Regions from separate parts of the Neobacillus sp. D3-1R genome, predicted to be linked through region 2. Evidence: riboswitches for the same ligand, from Rfam matches in the RefSeq annotation. Region 2 holds a riboswitch; the other holds the start of a gene.

Region 1 (9,280 bases), 2.2 Mb from region 2:
TTGCCAAGACAAATCCCCCCTTACAAGCTATGTCTATGCTGTAAAGAGGGGATAAAGTACACAAAAAAGTGGAAGAGCCTTGGTCAGCCCCGACAAGCAAATGTTCTCGAGCTCTTGAAGTCGTTTTTTTGACTTCATGAGCTCGAGGTTATTTGACCTCGAGGGGCTAGGCTCTGGAACTAGATTAAAAAAGTGGAAGAGCCTTGGTCAGCCCCGACAAGCAAATGTTCTCGAGCTCTTGAAGTCGTTTTTTTGACTTCATGAGCTCGAGGTTATTTGACCTCGAGGGGCTAGGCTCTGGAACTAGATTAAAAAAGTGGAAGAGCCTCGTTCAGCCCCGATAAGCAAATGTTCTCGGGCTCCTGAAGTCGCTTTTTGACTTCATGAGACCGAGGTTATTTGACTCGAGGGGCTAGGCTCTGGAACTAGATTATAAAAAGTGGAAGAGCCATGGCTCTATTCTTTTTTCATTGTGGTATCACATTTGGTGATCATGTATGAAAGTTCCTTTTTTAAGTCTAATTCATAAGGTTGGGGGATTGGTTGACCGTCCTCTTCTAATATTCTAATGATTGGCCGATCACATAAGCCAGCATTTTGTTGAGAAACAACACCTTTTCGACCATCATTTAATTCAACGGTTAATCCATTCGGGTAAATGGCAATTGACTTTCGAAAGGCTTCAATCACTTTTGGCTCAAAAAGACTTCCCGAGCCCGCATAAAGAATTTCTAGTCCTTCATGAGGAAGCATGGCATTCCGATACACTCTATTGGAAGTCACAGCGTCGAAAACATCTGCAACGGCAATTATTTTTCCATAAAGGTGCATGTCTTCCCCATTTATCCCTCTAGGATAACCAGATCCATTTATACGTTCATGATGTTGAAATGCACAATGAGCCACTAATAAAGGAAGGCTTGGAACGTTTTTAAGAATTTGATAACCATCCTCTGCATGCAATTTCACTTTCTCATACTCTTCTTCTGTAAGTCGACCTGGTTTGAAGAGTATATCTTCGGGAATCTTCATTTTCCCAACATCATGTAAAATCGCACCAAGTCCTAAAATTTCAAGCTCCTTGGAAGAAAGCTTTAGTTCAAGACCTATGGCTATGGTGTACATGGTTACATTTAGTGAATGGGTAAAAATATAATTATCATATGTATAAACATCAGATAAGAGTGTGATCAAATTAGGGTTATTTTTAAGTTCCAATAATAGTTGTCGAATTAAACCTTTAAATTGTTTAGAGGATTTCTCCATAATAAGAGAAAGATCCTTTTGAGGCGCCCGATAAATTTCTTGAAAAGTTGATTCTATTGTTAGAATCGCTTCCTTTCTGAGTTTCTCAGAAATAGAATCAGTGACGGTTATATTTTCCGTTTTTTGATCCTTTATATAAATAAAATGTATGCCTAAATTTAATAAACGTTTTAAAACGATTGAACTTAAACTAACTCCTTCATTTAAAAGAACCTGTCCCTTTTCATTATAGATAGGTTTCCCGAGTATTGCTCCACTCTCTACTGTTTGGGTTGCCACTAATCTCATTGGTTTCTCCTAAAATTATCATTCTTTAATCTTCTAATTTTTACAATATTCGACAAAGACTTTCATTCTATTATCCCATCAAAAGATTCAATTTTTCAAGTATCTCTTCATATGCCAATAGTTGTGTATTTTAAAAGAAAAGCGCAAGCGCCTTGGTAAACAGCTTTCTTCCCCATAAGAAAAAGGGCTGCCATTTTTAGCAACGCCCTTATATCATTTTTAATAATGCTTCTTTTCCAATCATACCTTTGTGGATGCCCAAACTTTCTGCTTCAAAAGTTATGGATTCCAATGGTGCATCTAATAGCTGCTCAATCGTTTTAACTCCTACAGCTCTTCCAGCAATTATTTTTCGGTCCTTTAATTTTTCATTAAGCAACCCAACATCAAGAGCACCACACATAATGTAACCCTTATCATTCGTTACCACTAAAAGAGTCGTTTTTGGAAGTTTAACGGTTACAGCCAAGAAAGTATGTCCTTCAATTAAAACCGGTGAAAGTTCCATCATTTTGCATCCGCTCCTTTCCTAACCACATTATGTGGAAAAGAAAAAAGCGTGTATAATTTATGGATAAAAAGATAAAATCCTTTAAGATGATTAGGTTTATAACCCCTTATCCAAATATACCTTGATAGATTAATCGAAGTCCCATGATTATAAAGAATGCTCGTAAAATATTCACAAGAGTATTACTTTTAATCTTCGTGTTCAAAAATGAACCAATCTTTGCTCCAAACCATGCTCCTGGAACTAAGGCTAAAGCAAACCACCAATTAACATTTCCTAAGCTAATATGTGTGGCAGAACTAACAAGGGCTGATAAGAATACTAAAAGCATAGATGTAGCCACCGCAACGTGTGGAGGAAATAAGAAGATAAGAATCATAGCTGGGACCATCAATGATCCTCCGCCAATTCCAAATAGTCCAGAGCTAAATCCCACAACAAAAGAAACGATAAAACCTAAAAGAGGTTGGAATCCATATTGATGGGTCTCACCGCTTGGATCCGTAAAGGTTCTAACAATCCCTTTATCCGTGCGGAGCTTAAGTGGCTTTAGTTTATTTTTTACGATCAGTAATATCCCAACAAAAATCATAAAAAATCCAAAATATAAGTTAAACGAGTGCACATCAAGTGCTTTATTTACCCATGCCCCAATAATGGCACCAGGAGCACTTCCAACAAAAAAGGTAAATCCACTTTTATAATCAACCGTTTTATGCTTCATATAGGAGAGCGTTGATGATAAACCTGTTACGATTAAAATAATTGATGTTGTTCCTACTGCAATTTGTGGAGGAATGTCACCAAGTAAATCTGTGTAAGTTCCAATATATAATAAGGCAGGAACAATAATAATCCCCCCACCAAGACCAATTAGAGATCCGAGAGAACTTGCCACTAACCCAATTATGACTAATATAACCCATTCCATTTTTTATTTTCCCCTTTAATTTCATTACTTTTCTGCTTTTTATATAAGGTTTCCCTTGCACTATTTTCTATGAAAATAAATCGAGCTGCCTTGGACCAAGATTGGTATACTCTATATTTAATAAGTACATAAACTCTTTAGCGTTATCGGCAGCGTCCCCACCTGAATTATTATTAAAAAGGACATACAAGTTTTGGGTCATCTTTTCTAATTCTCTGATTTTAGAGACCCAGTCCATCAGCTCTTCTTTATTATACCGATATAAATACCTAACCTCGCGCCAATTAACTCCTTTTCTCTGTTGCCAACCATGAATGTTTCTTCCATGAAATCGAACTAAAACTTCTTTAGGATCTGTCGTTTCAAGGATGATAGGTACTGATCCCAGACCTGCTTGTGGTTCATCGCAAATACTATGTATCCATTTTTCCTTTCTCATAAACTCTAAAGTCTTATCCCTATAATTAGGATAAAACCAGGATTGATGACGAAATTCTAATGCACATGGAATATCTCCCATTTCATTTTTACAAAACCTTATATATTCTACATTTTCACGTTTACAATCAAACCAAGGAGGAAACTGGAATAATACCATTGCTAATTTTTTTGCTTCTATATAAGGGTTAATGGATTCCTTAAAAGCCATAAACATATCTTTTGGGCTATCAAAAGGAATGTCACCTCTTTGATGTCCTGTCATCCCTTGATAAGCTTTAACGACAAATTGAAACGATTTTGGTGTTTCCATTACCCATTTTTCCGTATTTCTTTTTGGTTGAATCGCATAAAAAGAGGTGTCTACTTCCACAGTAGGGAAATGAGAAGCATAGGCTTTTAGTTTGTCACGTGATGAAGTTCCAGCTGTATAAAGCTGGTCATGATCACCCCATCCTGTTAAACCAATATAGATCAATCCATTCCCCCCCATTTGTTGAATTCAATGTTAAAGTTTCGTTTCCCTAATAATATTAACATAATTTTTAAAAGAATTAGTATATGAACAAAAAATAAAACCGTTAGGACTTGTGCCTTAACGGTATCGATTATTAGATCGCTATTTTCGAAAGATATTGTCTCATTCTATCCTCTGCATTTTCAGTATCCATATGTATTCCTGTTACGAATTCAAGCAGAAGGTCTGATTTTCCACGTTGTCGAATAACGGCAAAAATCTCTGGCTTTTTCTTTTTGATGAGGGACATCATTTCAACTGTAGGTAATGGAGTTCCCGATTTTGTCCGTAGAAATAATCGAATATAATTAATAAAAATTTCAGCGTTTTCAGGAGTATCAGAATATTCCTTTAGCAATTCAAAAAAATTTTCAATCATTCCCTCGATATGGTGTTTATTATTATTCAAGTTTACTTCTCCTTCCGAAGGCAAACAGCTACGTCAACATAATGAGGTTGCGGCAACCCGGCGATCATCGTTCATTCGAACCTTAGACCCGTAGCTTTGCGTCCTTACCTTTCGATAAGTTTGCCTAACTTTATTACAACAAAGCATGAATGTTAGTTACATTTTACTATTATATTTTTATGATAAAAATAGGTATTTCGACACATTTCCTCATTTTTCGTCAGTAGATTTTACCATTTTTTTTAAAGAATGGAGACTTTGTTATCTTGGATTATGGATTTCCGCTCCATAAAAAAATCCGCCTACTTGTAAGTAGACGGATTGACTTTTATCCGATAGAACCTTCCATTTCGAACTTGATTAGGCGGTTCATTTCAACGGCGTATTCCATTGGAAGTTCTTTTGTAAATGGTTCAATAAAGCCCATTACAATCATTTCTGTTGCTTCTTGTTCAGAAACACCACGGCTCATCAGATAGAATAATTGTTCCTCTGACACCTTTGATACTTTTGCTTCATGCTCTAAAGAGATATTGTCATTTAAAATTTCATTGTACGGAATCGTATCTGACGTGGATTGGTTATCCATAATTAACGTATCACACTCAATGTTTGAACGAGCACCTTCTGCTTTACGTCCAAAATGAACAATTCCACGATATGTTACCTTACCGCCATGTTTTGATATAGATTTTGAAACAATCGTTGAAGAAGTATTTGGTGCCAAGTGAATCATCTTAGCCCCAGCATCCTGATGCTGACCTTTACCTGCGATTGCAATGGAAAGTGTCATACCACGTGCGCCTTCTCCTTTTAAAATAACAGCAGGATATTTCATTGTTAATTTAGATCCGATGTTTCCGTCAATCCATTCCATTGTTGCGTTTGCTTCACAAACCGCACGCTTCGTTACTAGGTTATATACGTTGTTTGCCCAGTTTTGAATGGTTGTATAACGGCAATATGCATCTTTCTTAATGATGATTTCAACTACTGCACTGTGTAGAGAGTTCGTTGTGTAAACGGGCGCTGTACATCCTTCAACATAATGTACATGTGCACCTTCATCAACAATAATTAACGTACGTTCAAATTGTCCCATATTTTCAGAGTTAATACGGAAGTATGCTTGTAATGGCGTTTCTACCTTGACACCCTTAGGAACATAGATAAACGAGCCACCAGACCAAACAGCTGAGTTTAATGCAGAAAATTTATTATCTGTCGGCGGAATAACCTTTGCCCAGTGCTCACGGAAAAGATCTTCATTTTCTTTAAGAGCAGAATCTGTATCTTTAAATACAATTCCAAGTGCTTCAAGATCTTCCTGCATATTATGGTAAACTACCTCAGATTCATACTGTGCAGAAACCCCAGCAAGATACTTTTGTTCTGCTTCAGGAATCCCTAGTTTATCAAAAGTAGCCTTTATTTCTTCAGGAACTTCATCCCAAGAACGCTCTGTTTTCTCAGATGGTTTTACATAATAAGTGATTTCCTCAAAATTTAATGATGCCATATCGCCGCCCCATTGTGGCATTGGCATACTATAAAAATGCTCTAATGATTTTAGACGGAAATCTAACATCCATTGTGGCTCTTGTTTCATTCTTGAAATTTCTTCTACGATTTCTTTAGTTAATCCGCGTTTAGAACGGAAAATAGAGACATCTTTGTCGGCAAAGCCATATTTATAATCACCGATTTCAGGCGCTTTTTTTGCCATCGTCGAATCCTCCTCTATTAGAAAAGCGGAAGCGCTTTGATCAGCCCCGACAAGCATAAGACGAGCACTGAAAGAAGGCGTTCTTTGCCTTCATTCAGGGATTGGCTTATGACCTCGAGGGGCTAAGCGCTGGAGCTAGACAGCTTACCCGATTTTCTAAGATTATTTTTGTTCCTCTTCTTTTAGCCCTTTTTCCATTGCCTTCCAGGCTAGTGTTGCACATTTGATTCTTGCCGGGAACTTGGATACACCTTGTAAAGCCTCAATATCGCCAAGGTCGATATCTTCGTCATATTCTTTTCCTTGCATCATATTAGAGAAAATAGTAGACATCTTTAACGCATCGTCCATCTTTTTCCCTTTAATAGCTTGAGTCATCATGGATGCAGAAGACATGGATATTGAGCATCCTTCACCTTCAAATTTCGCGTCTGTTACAATACCATCTTCTACATTCATGGTTAACTGGATGCGGTCACCACAAGTAGGGTTATTCATATTTATCGTTAAACTTCCGTCCTCAATAACACCCTTATTACGCGGATTTTTATAATGATCCATTATGACTTGACGATATAAGGCATCTAAATTATTAAAAGACATCGCTAAAGTACTCCTTTGTTTTGACTAGCCCTTCTACAAGCTTGTCAATATCTTCTTCCGTGTTATATAGGTAGAAGCTAGCTCTTGCAGTTGCAGATTGTTTCAGCCATCTCATCAATGGTTGAGCACAATGATGACCTGCGCGAACGGCAATTCCTTCTGCGTCTAAAACAGTAGCTACATCATGTGGATGTACATCATCTAAATTAAAAGTAACAAGTCCTGCTCTTTTAGATGGATCTTTAGGTCCAAAAATGGTTATTCCATCAACTGTCGACATTTTTTCCATCGCATAAGCTGATAGCTTATGTTCATGTTCAGCAATTTGGTCTAATCCAATCTGCTCAAGAAAATCGATAGCAGCTCCTAAACCAATTGCTCCTGCAATAATTGGCGTACCACCTTCGAACTTCCAAGGAAGCTCTTTCCATGTTGAATCATATAGCTCAACAAAATCAATCATTTCACCGCCAAATTCAACTGGCTCCATGTTTTCCAATAGCTTTTTCTTACCATAAAGTACTCCGATTCCAGTTGGTCCGCACATCTTATGTCCAGAAAAAGCGAAGAAATCACAATCTAAATCTTGAACATCCACCTTCATATGAGGTGTACTTTGAGCACCATCGACAACCATGATTGCCCCATGTTCATGAGCAATTTTCGCTATTTCCTTGATTGGATTGACTACCCCAAGTACATTGGAAACCTGCATAACGGAAACGATTTTTGTATTATTATTAACAGTTGCTCTAACATCTTCTAAAGAAATCGAACCATCTTCTTGTAATGGTAGATATTTGAGTTGTGCTCCTGTTCTTTTTGCAACTTGCTGCCATGGGATGATATTACTATGATGCTCCATATGAGAGATCACAATCTCATCACCTTCATTTAGTGTTGCTGCCCCATAGCTAGCAGCTACTGTGTTTAGTGAAGTTGTTGTACCACGTGTGAAAATAATCTCTTCCGTGGATCTTGCATTAATAAACTTACGAACCTTTTCACGAGCACCTTCATACCCGTCCGTTGCTCGTGTTCCTAACGTATGAACACCACGGTGAACGTTAGAATTATATTGACGATAGTAGTTGTCTACAGCCTCAATTACTTGAATAGGCTTTTGAGAGGTAGCAGCACTATCTAGGTAAACAAGTGGTCGGCCATTGACTTCTTGATTAAGAATCGGAAATTGATTTCGAATATCCTGGATATTCATTATCTTACTTTCCTTTCAATCACTTCGGTTAATTGTTTCTTAACCGCTTCAATAGGAAGCTCTGTTACAACTGGAGCTAAGAAACCGTGAATAACAAGACGTTCTGCTTCAGTTTTTGAAATCCCTCTACTCATTAGATAGTAAAGCTGTAATGGGTCTACTCTTCCAACTGAAGCTGCGTGACCTGCTGTAACGTCATCTTCATCAATTAAAAGGATTGGGTTTGCGTCGCCACGAGCTTTTTCGCTAAGCATTAAAACACGTGATTCTTGCTCTGCATTAGATTTAGAAGCACCATGCTCAATTTTACCAATTCCATTAAAGATGGAAGAAGCTTCATCCTTCATAACACCATGCTTTAAAATAAATCCATCTGTGTTTTTCCCAAAATGCACAATACTTGTTGTAAAGTTTTGAATTTGATTTCCACGTCCAACTACAACCGTTTTTGAATCACCGAAAGAACCATCACCGATTAAGTTTGTGATATTTTCAGAAATCGTATTTCCATCATTCATTAACCCTAATGCCCATTCAATACGTGCATCTTTCCCAGCCACGCCACGACGATTCACATAAGTTGTTACACCTTTGTTTAAGTTGTCAACTGCACCGTATTGTACTTTAGAATTAGAATTTGCTACTACTTCTGTAACAAGATTGAAAATTCCATTAGCTGTATCCATTGTTGATACATAATTCTCAACATATGTTACTTTACTATTATCCTCAGCAACCACTAATACATGGTTAAAAAGATTTAATGAAGCATCGTCGTGAACAAAAATAGCCTGAATAGGTTCTTTTAATTCTACATTCTTAGGAATATAGAGGAAAATTCCACCATTAACCAATGCGGCATGTAGAGCTGTTAATTTATGTTCATCAATCTTTACACCATTTGTCATGAAATACTTTTGAAGTAATTCACCATGTTCTCTTGCTGCTGAAAAGATATCTGTAAAAATAACTCCACTTTCTTTTAGCTCAGAAGAAACCTCCAAGTAAGCTGGTGTTGTATTGTTTTGGATATATAAATTTCTATTTTGTGATTCCGTATCTACTAATACCTTTACCGCTTTAGGTAGATCTGATAAAGATTGGTAAGCGTTGCTTTTCACTTGATGAGTATCAAACTGTGTGAAGTTCCACTTATCAATTTTCGTTTTATCAGGCTTTGGCAATGGTAATTGTACGGCATTTGATAATGCATTTATTCTTAATTCTGTTAACCATGCAGGTTCGCCATTTTCTTTTGAAAAATTAGCGATATACTCCTGATCAAATGGTAGTTTTGTATCAATTGTCATGTTGATCCCCCTAACGCTTAAGCTTCTTGCCCAACTGTTTCGTCTTCAATTCCTAGTTCTTT
Region 2 (9,280 bases):
CTTTCCTTCTTTGCTTTTGAAAAAACGACATCTACATCATCTTCTGGTTCTATTAAGTTTGAAACGGATTGATTAAAATTCACTCCCACGGAAACTGCCCGATAACCTTCTCTAATTTTTCTCGATACAAAAAGTTTTTCTTCCTTTTCCGTTACCAATCGATGTGATAAAATCGCCTCTCCCTTTACAATGACAGAAGTGGCAATCTTCCCTTCCGCTGCATCTATACTTTTTAAAGCCTCTGGATGAACACTTTTTTCTGGCATTGAAACAAGTTCTAGTTTACTTGCCGAAATTCTTTCATTCTTTTCAATTTGCTCTTTCGCAACCACTACTTTAACTGTATTAGTAGTAGAAACAGTAGCTGCATCAAATTGCTTCATATAATTAAAAAATAAAACGGTTGTGATGACTCCCATAACAAGAGCCACGATTAAAACGATTTTCGATCGCATTTATGCTCACCTACTCTGTTAATCGGATGCTATAAGCTCCTTTAAATAAACTGCCTTCTTCTTCAAAACCAGTTCCTGCTCTTTTAATAAACATCCCTCTGATAGATGTATCCTTTGAATCCATTGGGTCTGTTATATAGAAATAGGCAAATCCAGTAATTTCAACACTTTTTAATTGGTTTTGATCAATTTTATTTGGTTTGTAAACGGGAACTAAAATGACCCTTGAACAATCACGGTCGTTTACATCACGGGGCATTTCCGTACAGCCATTCACTCGCTCTTGTATCACTTCTCTTGTTTTACCTGCAATATTTCCTGTCTGTGTTTCAAGGACCATCCCTGTTTGTAATTCCTCTTGATAACCATTACGTAGATTTTCTTCGAATGGTTTTGCTCCAGTACTACCTAACGCCAAAACGCCAAAATTACCATACTCTACCCCAGATGAATCTACCTTTAATTGATAAGGCTTTAAATACTCTAGAGGAATTCGGTCATCAATTCCTAATGGGGCAGCTCCCACTGCTCGTCCCATTGTTCGCAACTCAGCTGCAGCATGAACTTGCACATCCATTTTTTCAAACCCAAATAATCGAGCAAAAGATAATTGGACTGGTTTATTCAGGTCAACAGCCACTCGCTTTTCCATCTCAATTTCTACTTTTTCTAATGAAGATTCTTCTTTATGTGATTTAAGTATATCCATTACGATGGTTTCTACTTTATCTTCTTGATTGGTTAACTCTTGTGCACCTGACAATACAGCACTATTGGCTACCTTTTGGAGATGACTTTTTGTCATATAAACTAAACCGCCATCTATCGCTAATCCAGCCATCCCCAATAACCCCATAAAGGCAATGGCCGCGAAAACAATAGCATTTCCCTGTTCCCGCTTAAATAGATTAAGTATTATTTTTTTCAATGTCCCACCCCTTACTCAACCCTTATCGTCGAATCTGTTTCGATCCATAACAAAGAAGGAAACAAATGCGATAAGAATGGGGTATATAGTTGAAAGGGATACTTTAAATCAACGGTCATATAATCACCGGAATGCCGGTCTAATTCTTTTGGAGTGATATTGACATCTAAATTAGCAGCGTCTCCTAAATGAACATAATTGTGCGCAAACTCGATTATTTCCGAATCGCTGCCCCCTAAACCTCCAACTCTAACCGTTTCCTGTGCTGCCATATTCAAATGAGAATAGGAATATAAGAATCTTCCAAAATCCAGGATTCCAACCAATAAAAGCAAAAGGACTGGCAATAATAATGCTGTTTCTACCATTGATTGGCCACTTTCGTTATTTCTCATATGGCCATTCCTCCAGCTGATGCCCATATTTCACAAATGGCTCCTGCTGCTATAGCTACCCCATAAGGATAAGTAGTTGATAAGGCTTCTTTATCAAGAGAAAACGGAATCTTAACACCCTGCTTTAAGCATGAAAGATAAAAAATGGTATGTTTAATCCGTGCCTTCACCCCTTTACGGAAAAGAAAGATAAAAATAGCAATTAAACCACCTGCAAGTCCCATATACAATGCTGTCATCAAGACGAAGCTGGTCCCTTTTAATGCTCCGATAACGGCTAATAATTTGACGTCTCCTGCTCCCATACCACCCATGAAATAGGGGATAATTAAAATAGCTAATCCAACCATTGTCCCTAAAAATGTTACAACTAATCCGTCCCATCCACCTAAGACAACATTTAAAATCCATGCAATGCATAATACAGGAAACAAGACGACATTATAAATCTTTCTCTCTTTTAAATCTGTTACCACACAGATCAACAATAATAAAATTAAAATGACATTACTCCACATGCATCTCCCTCTTTTCGAAAGGGTAATTTTTTACAAAAAAAGCCCCACGTTACTAAAGAACGTAAGGCTTCTTTTTTACACCTCGATGACTAGTATCATAATAGACTCTGGCAGTTTGGAATGTAGATTGATAATAATATTATAGAATATATAAGTTCTTTTCCCTCTACAGCTTAGCCATTCCGCCTTTCATATTACTACTAGCCCTCGGAACTTGTTAATATCTCTAAAGTATTCGTAAGCATTGTTACAACGTTCTCGGATAATCCTGCTATTAATCCTAGAACTGCCACTGCAATAACTCCTATAACAATACCGTATTCAGAAAGTCCTTGGGCCTTTTCTTCTATAAAGAAACCTTTAAGAGCCTTCATTACTTACTTCACATTAAGGAGTAGTCGTAGTGCTATCGCCAGTTTCAGCTCCAGTTACTGCTGATACCACGTTATCAAACATTGTTACGATTTGCTCACGTAGTAAAGCTAATGCTCCAACAACCGCTACTGCGATAATTCCTAATACTAAACCGTACTCTGTCATCCCTTGACCTTGTTCTTCTACTACTAAGCCTTTTAATTTGTTCATCATTTTTCATCAAACCCCTTATCCAATAATTTGTATTTTGTGTCCTACTTTCGTTCCTGACTTCTGTATGGTCCCTGATGGAAGTTCTAAAACAGAATGACCATTTTTATATACCTGTCCTATTTTTGAAGGCTGCAGTTTTTCATCTACACCAACAATTTCTAAGTCTTTATTTAGATAAAGAACATCAATAGGATAGTTCATAAAAAAGGTGTGTATGGATCGGCAGGGTTGAATATGCAAGCCATGACCTTCAGGCAAACTTTTTGAAAACATTAGCCCTCTTAATCTAGTAAAAAAAGAATGTGCTTTTGTTAACTGGTTTGCTAGTTCCGTACCGTTTGATAGGTTCATGACTTTCATTCTTTCACCTCCATTTTTGCAACAAAATAACCCCACCTTTAACCGAAAGGGGGGTCATAGAACATATGATTCACCCTGATCTTTCGGTAGCTGGCTGGCATAGTACTTTTGCACCTTAGCCCCTATAGCTTTGCGTCACTGATTTTCATCAGTTTTGCCTTTATCGAGATTCAGTGTTTTATTTTTTCGACTGATCTCTTGTTTTTATGATAGTATTTTTCAAATATATCTAAAATCCGTCAAAAATATCATTTTTTTCTGAAAATTAACTAGGGCTATTTATCTATTTTTAAAGTCACTTAGATTCTTTATATGCCATTCTACTTATTTTTATGAATATTCCTTTACATTTTATACAATTACACCGATATAATAGGAATTTACTCCTTTGACATTTTAAAAATATTGTCGATTGTCTAGGAAGATGATCTACCTTTTCTCCAAGTTGGTTTTTTACAATAGGAAAATGCTCTCCAAATCCATTCAACAGGTCCATAGTGATGGCTACGCAACCAAACTGTACTTATCAGTGCTTGAATCAAATAAATAGTCACAGCGATTAGTGTCCCTGTTCCGATAGAAATTTTGTTATAAAAACCAAAACCATAGCTATAAAAAAGCAAGGTAGCTACTAAAGATTGGAACAAATAATGACTAATTGCCATTTTCCCAACTGACTGAAAAATTTTTAAGGGCAAAAACTTATCCATCAATAAAATGATAAGAATAGCGTAGGTAAAACCCAATAAGGGCCCTCCAAAAATATCCTGTATGTATTCCGTAAATAAATTTCTAAAAACAAACGGCAGAAGTTTAAGAACGCAACCAACGCTTCCAAAAATCAGCAATAGTTGTGTCAACTTTTTCTGATTAATGATGTTATTTCGTATCAAATTTAACTTAGCAATACCTGCTCCTATTAGGATAAAAGGAAAAATGGAAAAAAATAATATAAGGATATTGTCTAAACCATTTACTAAATACCAATCATGGAATCTTTGTTTTGTTATGGCAAAAAAAGAACCATTTTGATAAACATCAACCAAACGAAGTGCTTCTTCTTTATTGAAAAAGTTTTCAACTGGAGAAAAGAGACTGACCACAAGTAATAATAAGCTAAATAAAATATTCGGAATCATATAAGAAAGAATTCCAATATATATTAATCTTTTTCCACTTAAATGAAGAAATAGGAGAGCACCAAATCCAAATACAGCATAATTCATTAATATATCACCATGCCAAATAAAATAAGCATGTATACATCCTATAACAAGTAATAGTAATAATCTCCTTACGGCAATACTGATGAAGGATAATCCTTTCACCATGGCTCTTTCTCTTATCACCACCAAACTAAAACCGAAAAGACAAGCAAAGATTGGATAAAAACTTGCTTGAACAAAAAAATCAATTAAACTATACAAAATATGTTGTGACTTCGAAGGCCACCATTCATAAGGATTTATATAGAGCATTGGAGAATGGAAATCAAGCATATTCGTTAGAAAAATCCCCAAAATCGCAAACCCTCTAATCGCATCTATTGACTTAATTCTTTCAAAATCTTGGATTTTCATTGATAACCTCTCTTCACATTATTTCCTATAGAAATTTTAACATTATTCACCAGTAATATTAAAACAAACAAGAAAAATAGGCATTTTAATCACAATCCCATCTAGAATACATAGGATAATTAAGAAATCATTACACCTCTTTTGCCTTGTAGTGAAAACATAATCTTTTATGTTAGAGGTGGGAGGGTAAATTCAGAAAAAGGGTGTACGAAAATGCCAGCGATTGTCGGAGTTGTGCAAGTTATTGCAATAGGAACAAGTTCCGTTTTTAATATCGGGGATGTTTATAAGATTATGCCTATTGCCAATGCAAAAACCTATGCAGGGGCTGGTTCCTTTAATACAGGGGAAGGCGTATATATTCAAAACTATCAAAGTTCAACAAATACCTATGACCATGACGGTTTTGACCAAGGCATTTTATTTAATGCATAAAGCTTTCTATCGTAGAGAAAAAGGTGAGCTCAATGAATTTTTATATCCAACAGTCCATTCAAATTAATACCATTAAAATAGGCAGTGTAACCAACTCGAGTGTCCTTCAGATTGGAAGTGCAGGAGTTATTCGACCGACTTCACATCTTTTTAATACAGGTGGATTTATAAAGCCAGCTCCAGAGGCAAAAAAACCTACTACAAAAGTAACTGAAACCCCACCAACAACTGCACCAACTGTAAGTGATACGGTGAAAGCTCCCGCAGTTCCCATATCTGTACAATAATTAGAGAAGATTTGCCTGGGGAGGGTTAAAACATGAATGATCAATTTTATGACTATATCAGACAACTTCATAGTGTTGTAGAATCACAAGGAAAAAAATTAAAACAATTAGAGAAAACCGTTCAAACACTAGAAGAAGAGCTAAAAGGAATAAAAAATAAAACACCTATAAATGTTGAAAGAATTGAATATAAATTTGATCAATTAAAAATAGAAACTTTAGAAGGTACACTTAATATTGGCCTTAATCCAACAGATTTAGAGAAAGGTATAGAAGATGAATTTTCAGTAAGCGGACAACAATTGGCACCAAATCCTGTTGGACCAGCTGCACGGATGCAATACACGATGAAAATAGAAGAGTCAATCCTTCATTATCTTGAAAATGAAACGAAAACGATTATGGATCAATATGCTCAGGAAAAAAGGATACAATTAGATGATTCCTATGTATCTTTCGTACAAAATGATGTAAAAAAGCAATTATCTAATCGCATTGAATTTTATGTTAATCAGATTCCTTCAGCTCAAAGAACACCAGAACATTTAGCACAAGCAGAACAGCAAATTGTTAAACTAATTAAAAATGATATTCAAAAAGGAATTAAAGTATTTCTAGATAACCTTCCTGCAGAAGTAAAAGGAGGAACCGACTCATGATATTTCAAGTATATAATCGTGAAATATGTGTTACTACGATTCAGGTAGACGGAGTAACGAGCTCATCTTTGTTAATGGTTGGTGATACGCAAACCATCCAATTATCTTCTACTTTCGACACACCAGCAGAATCCCTCATCATTGGTCCATTTGTTCCATTATCACCACAGGCTTGATTGCGATGTTAAGTCGAAGTTCACAAGTTCAAACAGTAAAAATTACCTCTGTAGCCATTGGGTCAGTCACACAAATTGGTGATTCATGTATCATCAATGCTCTTTCAAGAGCATTAGCTGTTCAAAGAGAATCTGAAATTTTCCTAGGCAATGAAGGTGACTATTCAAAGTATCCAATTTTCTCTGAATTAATCCCGCTACCACCCATAGAAGACCATGTCGTGATGCAAAGGATGAATTTATCACCAATCATTCGAGTAGGTCATATTAATGTAATAGGTGTTTCGTCCGCTTCGGGGATTCATATTGGTAGTAGTGAACATATCTGTTTAGAAGCACGAGTAAAACATATTCGTCATTTAGAAAGTGTAGATGAAGAAGAAGCTTCCCAATTACCAGTATCCACTGATTAATAACGGTCTTGTTGGAAAACTTATGGAGATCAAATAAAAAAGGCAATTAAAAGAACCAAACCAAAAAAGGAGTTAGATCATGCCGGCGATTATTGGACCTGTTCAGATTGTCAACGTGACTGGTGGGGTCGTTCATTTTGGGGATTCATTATTTCTTTCTCCAAAGTCCGCCTCCAAGTCAAGTACCGGTGCAGGTGCTGTCAACACCGGTATCGGTTTCTTTACAGCAAATGGAGTTAGCACAAACAATGTCTTAGATACAAATCTACTCGATCAACCTGTTTCGGGTAATAATTAATTTGCATAATGAAAAAGAAGACAGTCCAGACTGTCTTCTTTTTCATTTTTTATATCATTTTTATCACATGTGCCCCGTCAAAGAAGTAGAGATAACTTTCCTTTATTGGCTTTTTTAAAATTTGCTCTAATGCACGAGTATATAGCTCAATCTGCAATTGATATCTGCCCTTTAAAATAGGTTCTGCTTCAGAGAATCCACCTTTAAAACGCTCTGTAATTGTATCGGTTTTATAATCAAGGAGGACCGTCCCTTCTGAATCTTCAAATACACAATCCATTACACCCTGAATAAAAATCGGCTCATTTTCTCCTTGGAAATCAGGATACACTTCTTTCGCAGGCAGTGAAAAACTAAATGGAATTTCTCTTTGTATTCGATCAGCTTTTACTAACCGCATTCCAATTCCTGTTTCAAAAAAACCTAAGATATGATCTATATTTACTACTTCTTTTTGTTCTTTTGTTAATAATTCCTTGTGAACTAAATCTTCTAGAAGGATAGATATAGACTGATGGGTGATGGGTTTCCCCAGGTCAATATGCTGCATAACTAGGTGTAAAATGGTCCCTTTTTCTGCAGGAGAAAAAGATTCCTTTTGAAGGAATTTTGGTCGTTTTAAAATGGGCTTTTGAAACTTCTTTAATAAATCGTGACCACTTTCCTCCGTACCTATTTCCCTTTGTCTTTTCATTTCAGAAACAGATTGCTTTGAACGATAGTTCGAAGCTGCTTCATATGGATAGCTCCAATCTAGTTGAGCGTTAATCTTTTCATACCATTCAGACTGGACTGGTACCATCTCTCCCTTTTCAACTAGTTCTAGGTAATTACCACTTTCCGTTTCTTCATCCTGCTCTATGTCTCTTATTTCATCTGATTTAAGAAGTTTTATTTTCCAACAGGATGGATGATTTAGAATATCCTCAACAAGCAAGGGATGTAACGTAGCATCATCTTCACGTAAATTTTCACAATCGCTATGTCTAACTAGAGCAGGGCCAATCCAATCAAGATAGCTGCCGGCATTAATGCGTTCAAATTCCTTCAGTAACCAATCTTGTTGAGAAATAGTGTTTAACCATTTCTCTCTCTTCTTTTCGAGATCTTTTACTGAAGCAATTAAAAATAATTTTTCTTTGGCTCTTGTTAATGCCACATACAAGACCCGCATTTCCTCCGCAAGCATTTCTAACTTCTTTTTTCTTTTAAAGGCTAATTGAGGCAAAGATGGGTAGGAGATTCGTTTTTCTGAATCGACATATTTAGCAGCAAACCCATATTCTTTATCGAGCATGAACGATTTTTTTAAGTCCATCGTATTAAAGTTTCTATCTAAACCTGCGATAAAGACGAAAGGAAATTCTAACCCTTTACTGCTATGAATCGTCATGACTCTTACCACATCTTCCTGCTCTCCTAAAGCCCTAGCAGCACCAAGATCGTCTCCACGATCCATCATTCTTTCCACAAATCTTAAAAATCGAAATAATCCTCTAAAGGACGTTTTTTCATATTGACGGGCTCGATCGTATAATGCCCTTAAATTAGCCTGTCGCTGTTTACCACCTGGCATACCACCAACAAAATCATAAAAATGTGTATCGCGGTATAACTGCCAGATTAACTCTGATAATGCTCCCTTTCGAGCCTTTAAGCGCCAATTTGTTAATTGTTCCATAAATTGAGTCAGTTGTTCTGTTAGTTTCCAATTTTCTAACGTTACACCTTTTTTGGTAAAGGCAATTAGAGAATCAAAGAATGTACCTTTTTTAGCAAATGTTCTAATGGTTGCCAACTCTTCTTCAGTTAAACCTACAATGGGAGAACGAAGAACCGAAACTAATGGTATATCTTGATTTGGGTTATCTATCACCCTTAATAGAGACAACATAATCGCTACTTCTGTTGCTTCAAAATAACCCGTAGATAAATTCGCATAGATCGGAATACCTTGATATTTAAATTCCTCCATAATTTGAGGTGCCCATGTCATTGAGCGCAATAGAATGACAAAATCACGATAGGTAGCAGGTCGAAACGAATTTGTTTTCGGATTATAAACAGGTTTCTTTTCTGAAATATATTCTTTAATCTTCCCTGCCATTAATCTAGCTTCAAGCTGTGCTTGTTCTAACTCGACTGCATCAAATTCAGTTGTTTCATTATCATTCTCTTCTTTACGTGA

The links. Region 2 has a riboswitch for cyclic di-GMP ahead of ACSBPO_RS05830 (DUF192 domain-containing protein). Riboswitches for the same ligand answer to the same signal wherever they lie in the genome.
Region 1: another riboswitch for cyclic di-GMP. It lies ahead of ACSBPO_RS18790 (hypothetical protein); the one in region 2 lies ahead of ACSBPO_RS05830 (DUF192 domain-containing protein).

What each region holds. Positions count from the first base shown of each region.
Region 1 is NZ_CP197471.1:3,648,111-3,657,390, forward strand. Features, by position in the region: gene yunB (sporulation protein YunB) at 1-7, opposite strand, end outside; gene ACSBPO_RS18770 (HD-GYP domain-containing protein) at 457-1,554, opposite strand; gene ACSBPO_RS18775 (YunC family protein) at 1,763-2,065, opposite strand; gene ACSBPO_RS18780 (sulfite exporter TauE/SafE family protein) at 2,172-2,996, opposite strand; gene ACSBPO_RS18785 (DUF72 domain-containing protein) at 3,064-3,912, opposite strand; gene ACSBPO_RS18790 (hypothetical protein) at 4,046-4,360, opposite strand; cyclic di-GMP riboswitch class I at 4,409-4,495, opposite strand; gene sufB (Fe-S cluster assembly protein SufB) at 4,689-6,086, opposite strand; gene sufU (Fe-S cluster assembly sulfur transfer protein SufU) at 6,249-6,689, opposite strand; gene ACSBPO_RS18805 (cysteine desulfurase) at 6,679-7,908, opposite strand; gene sufD (Fe-S cluster assembly protein SufD) at 7,908-9,218, opposite strand; gene sufC (Fe-S cluster assembly ATPase SufC) at 9,236-9,280, opposite strand, start outside.
Region 2 is NZ_CP197471.1:1,154,011-1,163,290, reverse strand. Features, by position in the region: gene cpaB (Flp pilus assembly protein CpaB) at 1-455, opposite strand, end outside; gene ACSBPO_RS05855 (TadE/TadG family type IV pilus assembly protein) at 466-1,383, opposite strand; gene ACSBPO_RS05850 (TadE/TadG family type IV pilus assembly protein) at 1,395-1,778, opposite strand; gene ACSBPO_RS05845 (A24 family peptidase) at 1,775-2,296, opposite strand; gene ACSBPO_RS05840 (Flp family type IVb pilin) at 2,497-2,670, opposite strand; gene ACSBPO_RS05835 (Flp family type IVb pilin) at 2,684-2,884, opposite strand; gene ACSBPO_RS05830 (DUF192 domain-containing protein) at 2,900-3,244, opposite strand; cyclic di-GMP riboswitch class I at 3,327-3,413, opposite strand; gene ACSBPO_RS05825 (DUF418 domain-containing protein) at 3,661-4,824, opposite strand; gene ACSBPO_RS05820 (spore germination protein) at 5,038-5,259, shown strand; gene ACSBPO_RS05815 (spore germination protein GerPB) at 5,292-5,546, shown strand; gene gerPC (spore germination protein GerPC) at 5,579-6,205, shown strand; gene ACSBPO_RS05805 (spore gernimation protein GerPD) at 6,202-6,381, shown strand; gene ACSBPO_RS05800 (spore germination protein GerPE) at 6,387-6,794, shown strand; gene ACSBPO_RS05795 (spore germination protein) at 6,874-7,092, shown strand; gene addA (helicase-exonuclease AddAB subunit AddA) at 7,142-9,280, opposite strand, start outside.